Regions from separate parts of the Streptomyces sp. NPDC048417 genome, predicted to be linked through region 2. Evidence: riboswitches for the same ligand, from Rfam matches in the RefSeq annotation. Region 2 holds a riboswitch; the other holds the start of a gene.
The links. A riboswitch is a leader RNA that binds a small molecule or an ion and turns the genes downstream of it on or off. The one in region 2 is predicted to bind thiamine pyrophosphate.
Positions count from the first base shown of each region.

Region 1: it holds a riboswitch for thiamine pyrophosphate, as region 2 does, so the genes downstream of both, AB0D59_RS30745 (thiamine ABC transporter substrate-binding protein) here and thiO (glycine oxidase ThiO) in region 2, are expected to answer to the same signal.

Region 1 is NZ_JBEZKI010000021.1:79,026-86,467, reverse strand. Features, by position in the region: gene AB0D59_RS30770 (LamG-like jellyroll fold domain-containing protein) at 1-104, shown strand, start outside; gene AB0D59_RS30765 (LOG family protein) at 220-1,374, shown strand; gene AB0D59_RS30760 (LAETG motif-containing sortase-dependent surface protein) at 1,534-2,244, shown strand; gene AB0D59_RS30755 (ABC transporter ATP-binding protein) at 2,425-3,447, opposite strand; gene AB0D59_RS30750 (iron ABC transporter permease) at 3,447-5,045, opposite strand; gene AB0D59_RS30745 (thiamine ABC transporter substrate-binding protein) at 5,111-6,178, opposite strand; TPP riboswitch at 6,251-6,358, opposite strand; gene rlmN (23S rRNA (adenine(2503)-C(2))-methyltransferase RlmN) at 6,383-7,442, opposite strand, start outside.
Region 2 is NZ_JBEZKI010000013.1:155,935-163,376, reverse strand. Features, by position in the region: gene AB0D59_RS21660 (deoxyribonuclease IV) at 1-725, opposite strand, end outside; gene pknB (Stk1 family PASTA domain-containing Ser/Thr kinase) at 760-2,718, opposite strand; gene AB0D59_RS21650 (thiazole synthase) at 2,839-3,633, opposite strand; gene thiS (sulfur carrier protein ThiS) at 3,637-3,837, opposite strand; gene thiO (glycine oxidase ThiO) at 3,834-5,003, opposite strand; TPP riboswitch at 5,001-5,112, opposite strand; gene AB0D59_RS21635 (FAD-dependent oxidoreductase) at 5,242-6,480, shown strand; gene AB0D59_RS21630 (Rv2175c family DNA-binding protein) at 6,612-6,977, shown strand; gene thiE (thiamine phosphate synthase) at 7,012-7,442, shown strand, end outside.

The DNA of each region.
Region 1 (7,442 bases), on a different contig from region 2:
GCGCAGCCACCGACTTCGTATCCGGCGCCGTCAGCCACGTCCAAGCCTGGAACTACGCCCTCACCCCCGAGGAGGCCGACGCGCTGAACCGGCAGCTGCTGTGACGCCGGCCCAGCACCACTGATCGCCCCTCGCTGCCCAGAGACGTCCGTCTCTGGGCAGCGAGGGGCATGCGGGACGGCCCCGCGGCAGTCCTGGGCTGACACCTACAGTGGGCGGGTGCATCCGACACCCGCCCAGCCGAACCCCCCGCAGCCCCGGCCCGCGCCGCAGCACCGGGCCGCCCGCGACCGTGAGATCGAGTCCCTCGCCGAGTTCGACGAGGTCGTCGCCGCGCACGGCACGCTCGCCCAGTACCGCGTCCAGGCCGTCGATCTGACGGGCCGTACGGACGTCCTGCTGACCACCGACACCACCGGCGCCGTCTTCCTCGGGTGCCCGATGTCCCCCGAGGCCGCCGCCCGGGCCGGGGCGTCCGGCGCCCTGGTGTTCCCGCCGGTCCCGGACCTCCCCTTCGATCCCTACCGCGCCTTCGTCTACACGCCCGACGAACTGTTCGACTCGCTCGACGCGGGCTACGAGGCGACCCCGGACGCCCGCTCGTACGCCTGGTTCCAGCAGACCAAGGCTGACGGCGACATATTCGGCTCGATGCTGCGCTCGATCCACGACGACGCGGTCTCCGACGCACTGGACGAACTCCTCGTCGGCGCCCGGGTGGTGGGCGTGATGGGCGGCCACGCGATGGCGCGCGGCACGGCGGAGTACGCCGGTGCCGCCCGGCTCGGCCGGGAGCTGGCGCGGGCCGGGTTCACGGTGGCGACCGGCGGCGGCCCGGGCGCGATGGAGGCGGCGAACCTGGGCGCGTACGCGGCCCCCTTCGACGACGGGATGCTGGAGGAGGCCCTGGAACTCCTCGCCAAGGCGCCGTCGTTCCGGCCGTCCGTCACCGACTGGGCGCGCGCCGCCTTCGAGGTCCGCGAGCGCTGGCCGGACGGCGGTCCGTCGGTCGGCATCCCCACCTGGTTCTACGGCCACGAGCCGCCGAACGCCTTCGCCGCGCACATCGCCAAGTACTTCGCCAACGCCACCCGTGAGGACGGCCTGCTGGCCCGCTCCAACGCCGGTGTGGTGTTCCTGCCGGGCGCCGCCGGGACCGTCCAGGAGATCTTCGACAACGCGACGCCCAACTACTACGAGTCACGGGGCGAGCCGACCCCGATGGTGCTCGTGAACGAGGCGCACTGGAGCGAGTGGCTGCCGGCTTGGCAGCTGCTGACCGCGCTTGCCCAGGACCGGCCGATGGCGTCCCGTATCGCCCTGGTTGACCGGATCGAGCAGGCTTCTGAAGCACTGAAACGTCTCAGCAATTAATAAGCAGGCAAAGTCAACGCCCGTGGACCGCATATGCATTGACACTACTTACGGCACACTTATAGACCTGTGAGCCTCCTGGGGTTGCTGATGCCTCACCTCGCGTTGCGTCAACTCCCCCACAAGCCCCCCGCAGTTATGCACTCATTAAGGACAAACGTGTCCATATCCCGCCGCAGTGCACGTCGTTCCGTGCGCATCCTGGGTGTTGCCTCCGCGTCCGCGGCGCTGGCCCTGGGCGTCTCCAGCAGCGCCTTCGCGTGCAACATCTCCGAGTTCTCCGCCGAAGCCACCTGCGACGGCTCCAACGGTGTCATCACGGTCACCGACCAGGACGCCTCGGGTACTCCGGCCACCATCAGCGTCTTCCTCGAGAGCAACGGTGCCGACGCGAAGCAGGTCGGCGACGCGCAGTCCGTGAAGGGCTCCAAGGAAGGTACGAAGGTCACCTTCTCCGAGGACTGGGCGCCCAACGCGACGTACCGCGTCCGCGTCAAGGTCGACAGCGGTAACATCCACATCGACAGGGACATCACGCCCAACCTGACGACCCCGTCGACCGCCTGCAAGTCCGACGAGAGCTCCAGCCCCTCCCCGTCGGAGTCGGCCACGCCGTCGCCGTCGGAGTCCGCGTCCACCCCGGCCGAGTCCGACTCCCCGACTCCGTCGGCCTCGGAGAGCAGCAGCACCGCTCCGGCGGGCGCGTCGGACAACGCCCCGTCCCCGGCGGTCGGTGAGTCCAACCTCGCCGAGACCGGTGCCAACTCGAACACCGGTCTGATCGCCGGCGTCGCGGGCGCGCTGGTCGTGGTCGGCGGCGGCGCCGTGTGGTTCGGCATGCGCCGTCGTGGGGCGAACAGCGGAAGCTGACGCACCCGCCTTCGTACACCGCTTTCGTACACCGTCGAGGCCCGTCCCCGTATCCCCGGGGGACGGGCCTCGGCCGTGTCCTGAAGAGCCTCGGCCCAGTAGGCCGCAGTCCTGTACGCCTCGGTCCTGTACGCCTCGGTCCTGTACGCCTCGGTCCTGTACGCCTCAGTCCTGTACGCCTCAGTCCAGTACGACGGTCTCCGCCGCGTCGAACTCGACGCCCACCGCGTCCCCGGCCTCCGGGGCCTCCCGCAGCGCGCAGGCCGCCTCGAGGCGCGGGCCGTCCTGGGGCTGGAGGTGGACGGTGACATGGGTGCCCTGGAAGGTGCGGGCGGTCACCGTGCAGGGCAGCCCCGCGTCGGCCGCCACGAGCCGTACGCCCGCGGGCCGTACCAGTACGGTGCGCGGCCCCTGAGGCGCGTTCTCGGGCAGCGGCAGCTTCCCCCAGGGCGTCACCGCGGCCGAGCCCTCGACGGTCGCCGGGACCACGTTGCCGAAGCCGAGGAAGCGCGCCACGAACTCGTCGGCCGGCCGCTGCCAGACATCGAGGGGCGTGCCGGACTGGGCGATCCGGCCGTCCCGCATCACCACCACCCGGTCGGCCAGCGCGAAGGCCTCACCCTGGTCATGGGTGACCGCGAGCACGGTCGTGCCCAACCTGCCGAACAGCTCCCGCAGTTCGACCACCAGCCGCTCCCGCAGCGAGCGGTCGAGCTGTCCCAGCGGTTCGTCGAGCATCAGCAGCCGGGGCCGGGGCGCCAGCGCCCGCGCGAGCGCCACCCGCTGCTGCTCACCGCCGGAGAGCCCGGCCACCGCCCGCCGGGTGGCCCCCGGCAGCCCCACCAGTTCCAGCAACTCGCCGACACGCTCGGCCTGTTGCCCCTTGCCGTCGCCGCGCATCCGGAGCCCGAAGGCCACGTTCCCGCCCACGTCCCGCTGCGGGAACAGCTGATGGTCCTGGAACATCAGCCCGACCCCCCGCCGGTGGGCCGGTACCCGCGTCTGGTCCTGCCCGTCGAGCAGCACCCGCCCCGTGTCCGGCGGTTGCAGCCCCGCCACCACCCGCAGCAGCGTCGACTTGCCGCTCCCGCTGGGCCCGAGCACACACACCACCTCGTGCTCGGCGACCTGGAGGTCCACGGCGTCGAGCACGGCCCGCCCGCCGAACCGCACGGTGGCCTGCTCCAGTTCGAGAAGTGCCATCAGAACTCCCCCGTCCGGTCGGTCCGCAGTCGCTCCAGCACCAGCAGCGCCACCGCGCACACCACCATCAGAATCGTGGAAAGGGCCATCGCCTGGCCGTAGTTGAGATCACCGGGGCGGGACAGCAACCGCGCCACGGCCACCGGCAGCGTCGGGTTGTCCGGCCGCGCGATGAACACGGTCGCCCCGAACTCCCCCAGCGACACCGCGAAGGCGAACCCGGCCGCGACCAGCAGCGCCCGCCGCACCATCGGCAGATCGACCTCCCGCCACACCCGCCACGGCGAGGCCCCGAGCACGGCCGCCGCCTCCCGCAGCCGTTCGTCCACGGCACGCAGCACGGGCAGCATGGTCCGTACGACGAACGGCACCCCGACCAGTGCCTGGGCGAGTGGCACCAGGATCCAGGACTGCCTGAGGTCCAGCGGCGGCTTGTCGAGGGCGATCAGGAACCCGAACCCGACGGTCACCGCGGACACCCCGAGCGGCAGCATCAGCAGCGCGTCGAAGCCCCGTACCAGCCGCCCCGCGTCCCGCCGGGCCAGCGCGGCGGCGGCGAGCCCGCCGATCACCACGGCGATGGCGGTGGCGGCGACGGCGTATTCGAGCGAATTGACCACCGACTGGACGGGCGCGACCAGGAAGGTGCCCCCGTCGGCGTCGCCCAGCGCCCTGTAGTAGCCGAACCCCCCGTCGAGCGACCGCCGTACCAGCACAGCCAGCGGCAGCACGAGGAGCACGGTGATGGTGGCGAGGACCGCGCCGAGCAGCGCCCACTGCCCGGCGCCGCGCGGCCGGCGTGCCGTCACCGACGGGTCCACCAGCCGCAGCACGCTCTCCCGCCGCCGTACCGTCCACGCGTACACGGCGAGGATCGCGCCGACCGCGACGAACTGCACGATCGTGAGGACGGCGGCCGTGGAGAGGTCGAAGATCTCGGAGGTCTGCCGGTAGATCTCCACTTCGAGGGTGGAGAAGGTCGGCCCGCCGAGGATCTGGACCACGCCGAAGGACGTGAAGGTGAACAGGAAGACCATCAGCGCGGCGGCGGCCACGGCGGGCGCCAGCGCGGGCAGGGTGACCTTCCGCCAGGCGCCCACCGGCGAGACGCCGAGCATCCGCGCGGCCTCCTCCTGCCGTGGGTCCAGTTGGGCCCACAGCCCGCCCACGGTCCGTACGACGACCGCGTAGTTGAAGAAGACATGCGCGAGCAGGATGGCCCAGACGGTGGTGTCCAGTCGTACGCCCCACAGCCCGTCCAGCAGTCCGCCGCGGCCGACCAGCGCCAGGAACGCCGTACCGACCACCACCGTCGGCAGCACGAACGGCACCGTCACCACGGCCCGCAGCACCTGCTTGCCCGGGAAGTCCAGGCGGGCGAAGACATAGGCGGCCGGCAGCGCCACCAGCAGGGTGAGCGCGGTGGAGGCGAGCGCCTGCCAGGTGGTGAACCACAGGACGTGCCGGATGTCGGACCCGCCGACGACGTCGGCGATCCGCCCGAACCGCCACACCCCGTCGACCTTCAGCCCGCGCGTGACGATCGCCACGACCGGCCACGCGAAGAAGACGGCGAAGAACGCGACGGGCACGGCCATCAGGCCGAGCCGCGCCACGCTCCCGCGCCTGGCGGCTGCTTGCGCACGAGCTGTTTGCGTACGTGCTACTTGAGTACGAGTGACGTCCACGTCTTGACCCACTGGTCACGGTTGGCGGCGATCTTGTCGGGCGCCATGGTCTCGGGGTCCTTCGCGGCGGGACCGTACTTCGTGAACTCGGCGGGCACCGCGGCCCCCTTGACCACCGGGTACACGAACATGTTCAACGGCATGTCCTCCTGGAACTCCTTGGAGACCAGGAAGTCGACGAGCGCCTTGCCGCCCTTGGTGTTCTTGGCGTTGCTCAGCAGCCCGGCGAACTCGATCTGCCGGAAGCAGGTGCCGGTCGCTACTCCGGTGGGCGCGGTGCTGGGCCTGGGGTCGGCGTAGATGACCTCGGCGGGCGGGGAGGAGGCGTAGGACACGACGAGCGGACGGTCGCCCTTCGCCTTCTTGCCGCCGGCCGAGCCGGAGAACTCCTCGTCGTAGGCCTGCTCCCAGCCGTCGACGACCTTGACGCCGTTGTCCTTGAGCTTCTTCCAGTAGCCCTGCCAGCCGTCGTCGTACTGGGCGGCGCTCCCGAGCAGGAATCCCAGCCCCGGCGAGGAGGTGGCCGCGTTCTCGGTGACGAGGAGGTTCTTGTACTGCGGCTTGACGAGGTCGGCGTAGGAGGCGGGCGGGGTCAGCTTGTGCTTGCTGAAGTAGGCCTTGTCGTAGTTGACGCAGATGTCGCCGTAGTCGATGGGGGTGACCCGGTGCTTGCCCGCGTCGAGTTGGTAGTCCGTGCCGACCTGGTCGAGGCCCTTGGCCCGGTACGGCTGGAAGAGACCGTTGTCGAGGGCGCGGGAGAGCAGGGTGTTGTCGACGCCGAAGAAGACGTCGCCCTGCGGGTTGTCCTTGGTCAGGATCGCCTTGTTGACGGCCTGGCCGGCGTCGCCGTCCTTGAGGACGTTCACCTTGTAGCCGGACTGCTTCTCGAAGTCCTGGAGCACGGTCTTGGAGACGGCCCATGAGTCGTGGCTGACCAGGGTGACGGTCTTGGAGTCGGCCTCGGAACCCGACGACGACGAACACGCGGACAGCGTGACGAGACCGAGCCCGACGGCCGCGGCCAAGAAGGTCCTTGTGTGCACTGGTGATTTCCTCCTGGGGTGGACCAGGAAGAGACGCGGCCCTGCCCGCGGTGTGCGGACAGGGCGCAACAGCTTGAGTGATGACCGAACTTCCTACCCAGAATGACCTGGGCGAGGTTCAGAGGGTCTGCGGCCCGATTGCCGCACTCTCAGCGCTGTGGCGCTCCCCTGTCGGAATATGAAGATGTACCTACGGCCCTCAGATTACCGCTCGGTGGCCGCGAGCTGACCGCAGGCTCCGTCGATCTCCTGACCACGGGTGTCCCGGACGGTGACGGGCACACCGTGCGCGGCGATCGCCTCGACGAACGCCTTCTCGTCCTCGGGCCGGGAGGCGGTCCACTTCGAGCCCGGGGTCGGGTTCAGCGGGATGAGGTTGACGTGCACGGGCTTGCCCTTGAGCAGGCGGCCCAGCCGGTCCCCTCGCCACGCCTGGTCGTTGATGTCGCGAATGAGGGCGTACTCGATCGACAACCGCCGCCCGCTCTTCTCGACGTACTCGAACCCGGCGTCGAGCACCTCGCGCACCTTCCACCGCGTGTTCACGGGGACGAGGGTGTCGCGCAGCTCGTCGTCGGGGGCGTGCAGGGAGATCGCGAGCCGGCACTTGAGGCCCTCGTCGGCGAACCGGTGGATGGCCGGCACGAGCCCGACCGTCGACACGGTGATCCCGCGCTGCGAGAGACCCAGCCCGTCCGGGGCCGGGTCGGTCAGCGCCCGGATGGCGGTGACGACCCGCTTGTAGTTGGCGAGCGGCTCGCCCATCCCCATGAACACGATGTTGGAGAGCCGCGCCGGACCGCCGGGCACCTCCCCGTCCCGGAGCGCCCGCATCCCGTCCACGATCTGGTGGACGATCTCCGCGGTGGACAGATTCCGGTCGAGGCCCGCCTGCCCGGTCGCACAGAACGGGCAGTTCATCCCGCACCCCGCCTGCGAGCTGATGCACATGGTCACCCGGTCCGGGTAGCGCATCAGCACGGACTCGACGAGCGTGCCGTCGAACAACCGCCACAGCGTCTTGCGCGTCGTCCCCTCGTCGGTCGACAGATGCCGGACGACGGTCATCAGCTCGGGGAACAGCGCGTCCCGCAGCCGGTCACGAGAGCCGGCCGGGATGTCCGTCCACTGCTCGGGCTCGTGCGCGTACCGCGCGAAGTAGTGCTGCGCGAGCTGCTTGGCGCGGAACGGCTTCTCACCGATCTCGGCCACCGCGTCCTTGCGCTCGGCAGGCGTGAGGTCAGCAAGATGCCGCGGCGGCTTC
Region 2 (7,442 bases):
ACGACGTCCTTGGAGTCGTTGGCGTGGATCAGCTTCAGCCGCCCCTCGCCGACGGTGTCCACCAGCAGGTCCAGCGTCTGGTGCATTCCGTTCGGCCCGGTCAGGTCGTGCCCGGCGGCGAAGATATGACAGGTGTCCAGACAGACGCCGAGCTTCGGATGGGCGTCCAGCGCCTCGAAGTACGGGCCGAAGTCCCAGGTCCGCGAGCAGAGCGAGGCGCCCTGCCCGGCGGTGGACTCCAGGAGCAGGAACGGGTCGTCGTCATGGGTCAGCTCGTCCAGCAGCGGCAGCAGATGCATCCGTACCTGCTTCAGCGCCACCTCCCGGTGCCGGCCGCCGGTCGCGCTCCCGGTGTGCACGACCACCCCGAGCGCCCCGATCTCCCGCCCGCGCCGCAGCGAGTGCCGCAGTGACTCCACCGACCTCTCCACGGTCGCCTCGGTGTGCGAGCCGAAGTTGATCAGGTAGGGGGCGTGCACGTACGCCGGGACCGACCCCTCCGCACAGGCCGCGCGGAACGCCTCGTCCTGCTGGGGACTGCCCGCCGGGGTGGCCCAGCCGCGCGGGTTGGCGACGAAGACCTGTACGGTCTCGGCCTTCAGCTCACGGGCGTACGACAGCCCCACGGAGTGCAGACCGCCGGCCACCGGGACATGACCGCCGACGGGGTTGCGCGAGGGACCGGACCGCGGGGTGCCGGAGGGACGGGACGGGTGGCTCTTCACCCGTCAAGGGTGTCACGCCGCGGGCCGGCCCCGGTCACCGGATGGTGATCGTGATCGTCGACCCCTTGGGCGCCTGCTCCCCGGCGTCCACCGACTGCTTCTTCACGGTGTTGCCGAACAGGCCGAGCAGCCCGCGGTCCTCCTTGACCTGGAAGCCGGACTGCTCCAGGAGCTTGGTCGCGTCGTCGACCGTGGCCCCGACCACGCTCGGCACCTCGACCATCTCCGGGCCCTTGGACAGCGTCAGTGTCACCGTGTCGCCCTCGGCGGCCTGCGCGTCGCCCGCCGGGGTCTGCCGGGCGACCTGCCCCTGGTCGTACTCGGAGGTGACCTCGGTGGCCGACACGGTCACCTTCAGCCCCGCCTCTTGAAGCTCCTGCCGGGCGTCGTCCAGGTCGTCACCGGTGACATCCGGGACGTCCACCGGCGAACCCTTGCTGACGACGAGCGCGATCGCCGTCCCCGCGTGCCGCTTGCTCCCGGCGCCCGGATCGGTGGAGATGACCGACCCCTTGGGCACGCTGTCGCTGAACTCCCGTGTCACCATGCCCGGTTCGAGCCCGGCTGCCTTCAGCAGCGCCCTGGCCCTCGCCTGCGTCCGCCCCTGCACGTCCGGCACGTTCACCGTCTCAGGGCCGTCCGAGATGGTGAGCGTCACCGAGTCGTTGCTGCGGATGCGCTGGCCGGCCGCCGGGTCGGTGCTGATCACCGTGCCCCGCTTGACCGTGTCGCTGTAGGCGTGCTCGACCTTCTTGATGTCGAGCCCGGCCTCCTTGAGTCGCGCGGTGGCCTGTGCCTCGGTCTTCGACAGCAGCGGCGGGACCTTGGTGAACTGCCCGGAGTTGATGTACCAGATCCCGGTGCCGGCGCCGAAGAGGACCAGGACGGCGACGACGAGCGTGACCAGTCCGCGCCGGGACCGGCGGGCCCCGTGCCGCCGTTCCGGCACCGGCGGCGCCTCGAACCGGCTGGTCATCAGGACCCGGTCGTCCTGTTCGTTGACGGGCAGCGGCCGGGATGGGGGTCCCCCCGCGCGAGCGAAGCCGAGCGTGGGGGAGGTCAGCGACCGCGGGATGACGCTCGTCCGGTCCTCGGCTATGTCATGTGCCTCGGCGAGCGCCTGCGGCGGTACGGCGTCCAGCTGCTCGTCCCGGAGAGTGGCCCGCGCCTGCCGCACCAGGGCCAGCAGCGCGACGGCGTCGTAGGGCCGGGCCTCGGGATTGCGGGCGGTGCCGTGGGCGACCAGCTCGTCCAGCTCGTGGGCCAGCCCGGGCACGACGGCGGACGGCGGCGGCACGTCCTCGTGGAGATGCTTGTAGAGGATCACCGCGGGCGAGTCCGAGTCGTGCGGCTTCTCCCCGGTGAGCATCTCGTAGAGCACGACACCGCACGCGTACACGTCGACGCGGGGATCGGCGGCCCCGCTCTCGACCTGCTCGGGCGCGAGGTACGCCACGGTCCCCAGGACGGCGCCGGTCGTGTTGGTGACGCTGCCCACGGATCGCACGAGCCCGAAGTCGGCGACCTTGACCCGCCCGTCGTCCCCTATCAACACGTTCTCGGGCTTCATGTCCCGGTGCACGAACCCGGCGCGGTGCGCGGCGCCCAGTGCGGCCAGCACGGGCTCCAGGATGTCCAGTGCGGCCCGCGGCTGCAGCGCGCCGCGCTCGCGCAGCACGTCACGGAGGGTGCAGCCGGCGACGTACTCCATCGCGAGATACACGTACGGTCCGTCGGTCCCCTGGTCGAAGACCTGGACGACGTTGGGGTGTGCCAGCCGGGCGACCGACTTGGCCTCCCGGATGAATCTCTCGACGAAGGCCCCGTCGGCGGCGAGTGCCGGATGCATCACTTTCAGCGCGAGCACCCGGTCCAGCCGGACGTCCAGGGCCCGGTAGACCGTGGCCATCCCGCCGACGGCGATCCGCGCGTCGACGCGATAACGGCCGTCGAGCACCTGCCCGACGAGGGGGTCCTGAAGCGTCGTATCCACCCCGAGAGTGTACGAGCCCCGGCTGAAACCCCCACAGGTGAGACAGATTTCCCCGCCGACTTGCAGCGCATCTGTGACGCAACGCGCCCCTCCGTGCGCCCCGGACGACCGGGCCGGCGGTCAGAAGGCGGGGCGCTCGGGGTCCAGGGCGGCCAGGCCCTCAGCGGGGGACGACGGCTCGGCGAAGTGCCGGAAGGGGATCCGGCCGGCCAGTCGGGCCAGCCGTCCCGCCTCCACCCCGGCCCGCATGGCGGACGCCATCCGCTCGGGATCCTGCGCTCGCGTCACGGCGGACGCCAGCATCACCCCCGCGCACCCCAGCTCCATCGCCAGCGCCGCATCGGACGCCGTACCGGCCCCCGCGTCCAGAATCACCGGCACGCGCGCGTGCTCGACGATCAGCCGGAAGTTGTGCGGGTTGCGGATCCCGAGCCCGGATCCGATGGGCGACCCGAGCGGCATCACCGCCGCGCACCCCACGTCCTCCAGCTTCCGGGCCAGCACAGGATCGTCGTTGGTGTACGGCAGCACCGTGAACCCGTCGTCGACCAGCGTCTCCGCCGCGTCAAGGAGCTCGATCGGGTCGGGGAGCAAGGTCCGCTCGTCGGCGATGACCTCCAGCTTGACCAGTGAGGTGCCCAGCGCCTCCCGGGCCAGCCGGGCCGTCAGCACGGCCTCCCCGGCGGTGAAGCACCCCGCCGTGTTCGGCAGCACCCGGATCCCCAGCCGTTCGAGGACCGACAGGACGGAGCCCCGTACCCCCGGATCCACCCGGCGCATCGCGACCGTCGTCAGCTCGGTCCCGGACGCGACCAGCGCCCGCTCCAGCACCTCGAGGCTGGGCGCACCCCCGGTCCCCATGATCAACCGGGACGAGAAGGCCGTACCCCCGAGTACCAACGCATCGTCGGCCATGGCTCAGCCTCCCTGTACGGCGGTCAGGACTTCCACACGGTCCCCCTCGGCGAGCGCCGTACCGGGCCACTCCCCGCGCGGTACGACGGTCTCGTTGACCGCCGCGGCCACCCCGGACGGCGCGGCCGTGAGGGACTTCACCAGCGTGTCGAGAGCGGTGCCCGGGGTGATCTCCCGGCGCTCCCCGTTGACGGAGATGTTCATGCGGTCTGCTCCAGGAGTGCGCCGGGGACGGGGCCGAAACGCTTCGGCGTGAACGGACGGGCCTCTTCCGGCAGCTCACCGCCGGTCAGCAGCTCCGCCATCACGTCTCCCGTGACCGGCGTGAGCAGCACCCCGTTGCGGTGGTGGCCGGTGGCCAGCAGCAGCCCGTCCAGGCGGGTCGGCCCGAGCAGTGGCGCGTTGTCGGGGGAGCCGGGGCGCAGCCCGGCCCGGGTCTCGGTCAGCGGCAGCTCGGTGATGCCGGGCACCAGCTCGTGCGCGTCACGCAGCAGCTCGTACACGCCTCCCGCCGTGACCGTGGTGTCCCAGCCCAGCTCCTCGCTCGTGGCCCCGACGACCAGCTCGCCGTTCTCCCGGGGCACCAGGTAGAGATGGCCGCCGCGCACCACGGCCCGTACGGTCCGGCTGAGGAACGGCGCGTACCGCGCGGGCACGGTCAGCCGCAGCACCTGTCCCTTCACCGGCCGCACCGGCGGCAGCACGTCGTCGGGCACGCCCGCGAGCCGTCCGCTCAGGCTTCCGCCGGCGAGCACCACCTGGCCGGCGCCCAACGCCGCACCCGCGCGCGTGACGACACCGGCGGCCCGCTCCCGTACCACCTCCAGGCGCTCGGCCCAGTCGCGGTGAAAGACCACCCCGGCCCGCTCGCACGCGGCCACCAGGGCGGCCGCCAGCCGGCGCGGGTCGATCTGGTGGTCGCCGTCGACCCGCAGGCCGCCCCGCACGCCCGGCGCGAGCATCGGCTCCAGGCGCCGGCAGTCCCGCCCGGACAGCCACTCGGAGTCCAGCCCCGACTGCCGCTGGAGGACGTGCAGCTCGCGCAGGTGCGCGCGGTCGTCGGCGTCCAGGGCGACGGCGAGCGTGCCGCAGCGCCGGTAGCCGAGGTCGTGGCCGGTCAGCTCGGTGAGCTCGGCGGCGAAGTCGGGATAGCGGCGGGCGGAGGCCAGGTTGAGCCCCAGCAGGGTCTGCTCGCCGTAGTGCAGTTCGGTGACCGCGGCCAGCATCCCCGCCGCGACCTGCGCGGCCCCGCCGCCGGGCTCGGGGTCGATCACGGCGGTGGCGAGCCCGCGCTGCGCGGACCGCCAGGCCGTGACCAGGCCGATGATTCCGCCCCCGATGACGAGGACGTCGGACGTATGTGCGGACATGGGCGTCCAGCCCCTCCCTTCGCCGGCATGACCCGGATCAGGTTCGTACGGTCGGAGGCCGCCAGCCTCCCTCTCAGCCCGGTGCGTCCGGGCTCCCGCGTGTGCTCACCGGCCACCCTAGACCGCGGGGCTCCGCCCTTGTAAGACGGCCTGCGCCGGCGGTGTGGAACAGGTCACCCAGCACGCCCCCTGACTGACTCTTTGTCAGTTGTCTATCGTTCTTGTCTATGGTGATCAGGTGAGCGAGCAGACGCAGCTACGGAGCACGTCACAGTCGCGACGCGTGGTCGTCGTGGGCGCGGGCATGGCCGGCGTGCAGACCGCGGTGGCCCTGCGTGAGCAGGGGTTCACCGGGACCGTCACCCTGATCGGCGCGGAGCCGCATCAGCCGTACGACCGGCCGCCGCTCTCCAAGGCGGTGCTGCTCGGCAAGGCGGAGGGCTCCGCCTTCGAGGTCGACTTCGAGGCGCTCGGCATCGAGCTGGCGCTGGGCCGCGACGCCCTCGGCGTGCGCCCCGCCGACCGTGAGCTGGACACCGAGGCCGGACCGGTGCCCTACGACGTCCTGGTGCTCGCCACCGGTGCCGAGCCGATCTCGCTGCCCGGCACCGAGGGCGTCCCCGGCGTCCATCTGCTGCGCACCCTGGACGACGCCGAGCGGCTGCGGCCCGTGCTCGCCCGGCAGCACGACATCGTGGTGGTCGGCGCGGGCTGGATCGGCGCCGAGTTCACCACCGCGGCCCGCGAGGCAGGCTGCGCGGTCACGGTCGTGGAGGCCGCCGACCGCCCGCTCGCGGGAGCGCTCCCGGCCGAGGTGGCCGCGCCGATGACCGCCTGGTACACCGACAGCGGCGCCGAACTGCGCACGCACGCGCGCGTGGCGCGTGTCGAACCCGGCGCGGTGCTGCTCGACGACGGCTCACGGGTGCCCGCGGGCGCGGTCGTGGTCGGCATCGGCGCCCGCCCCGCCACCGCCTGGCTGGCCGGCTCCGGCATCGACCTGGGCGCGCACGGGGACGTGCTCGCCGACGACCGGCTGCGCACCGGCGTCCCGGACGTCTACGCGGTCGGCGACTGCGCCTCCTTCCCGTCCGGCCGCTACGGCGAGCGCCTCCTGGTCCACCACTGGGACAACGCCCTCCAGGGCCCGCGTACGGTGGCCGCCAACATCCTCGGCGAGTCCGACGCGGTCTACGACCCGGTGCCGTACTTCTGGTCGGAGCAGTTCGGCCGCTTCGTGCAGTACGCCGGCCACCACGCCGTCGCCGACCGCATGATCTGGCGCGGTGACCCGACGGGCCCGGCCTGGAGCGTCTGCTGGCTCCGCGAGGACCGTCTGGTCGCTCTGCTGGCGGTAGGCCGCCCACGAGACCTGGCGCAGGGCCGCAGGCTGATCGAAGGGGGCCGCCAGATGGACCCGCAGGCCCTGTCCGACCCCGCCCGCCCCTTGAAGAACGCGACTGCGGCGCCCCTCTAGGGGCGCGGGACTGTGACGTGTGCGGCTCCGCCGTGTGGGCGTGATCAACCCCCACGGCGCCGCACCCGAACGGCGACGCTCCCGGCACCACCCATCGCGGCCCACCCGGCGGAACGCCTACCCTTGTTTCCGTGACCGAGATTGACGCAAAGACCGATGCTCTCGTCCCCGCCTGGCTCACCGTCCCCGACATCGCAGAGATGCTGGACGTCGAGGTGACGCGCGTGCGGCAGCTGGTCAAGGAGGGCCAGCTCATCGCCGTGCGCCGTGGTGAGAACCGCGCGCTGCACGTCCCCGCCGCCTTCATCGACGGGGACAAGGTCGTCAAGGGCCTGTCCGGAACCTTGACGCTCCTGCGGGACGACGGCTTCACGGACGAAGAGATGCTGGAGTGGCTGTTCACGCCCGACGCCAGCCTGCCCGGCACCCCCGCGCAGGCCCTGAGCGAGAATCGCGGTACGGAGGTGAAGCGCCGCGCCCAGGCGCTCGCCGTCTGAGGCAGCCAGTACCGACACAACGGGGGACACACCGATGACCGACACCGCCCGCGCCCAGCTGGCCGACGCCCGTCTGTACCTCTGCACGGACGCCCGCAAGGAGCGGGGCGACCTCGCCGGGTTCCTGGACGCGGTCCTGGCGGGCGGTGTCGACATCGTGCAGCTGCGCGACAAGGGCATGGAGGCCGGCGAGGAGCTGGAGCACCTCGCCGTGTTCGCCGACGCCTGCGCCCGGCACGGCAAGCTGCTCGCGGTCAACGACCGCGCCGACGTGGCCCACGCGGCCGGTGCCGACGTGCTCCACCTCGGCCAGGGCGACCTGCCGGTCCCGGCCGCCCGCGCGATCCTCGGCCCGGACGTCCTGATCGGCCGCTCCACGCACACCGACGCCGAGGCCGCCGCGGCCGCCGTCCAGGACGGTGTGGACTACTTCTGCACCGGCCCCTGCTGGCCCACCCCCACCAA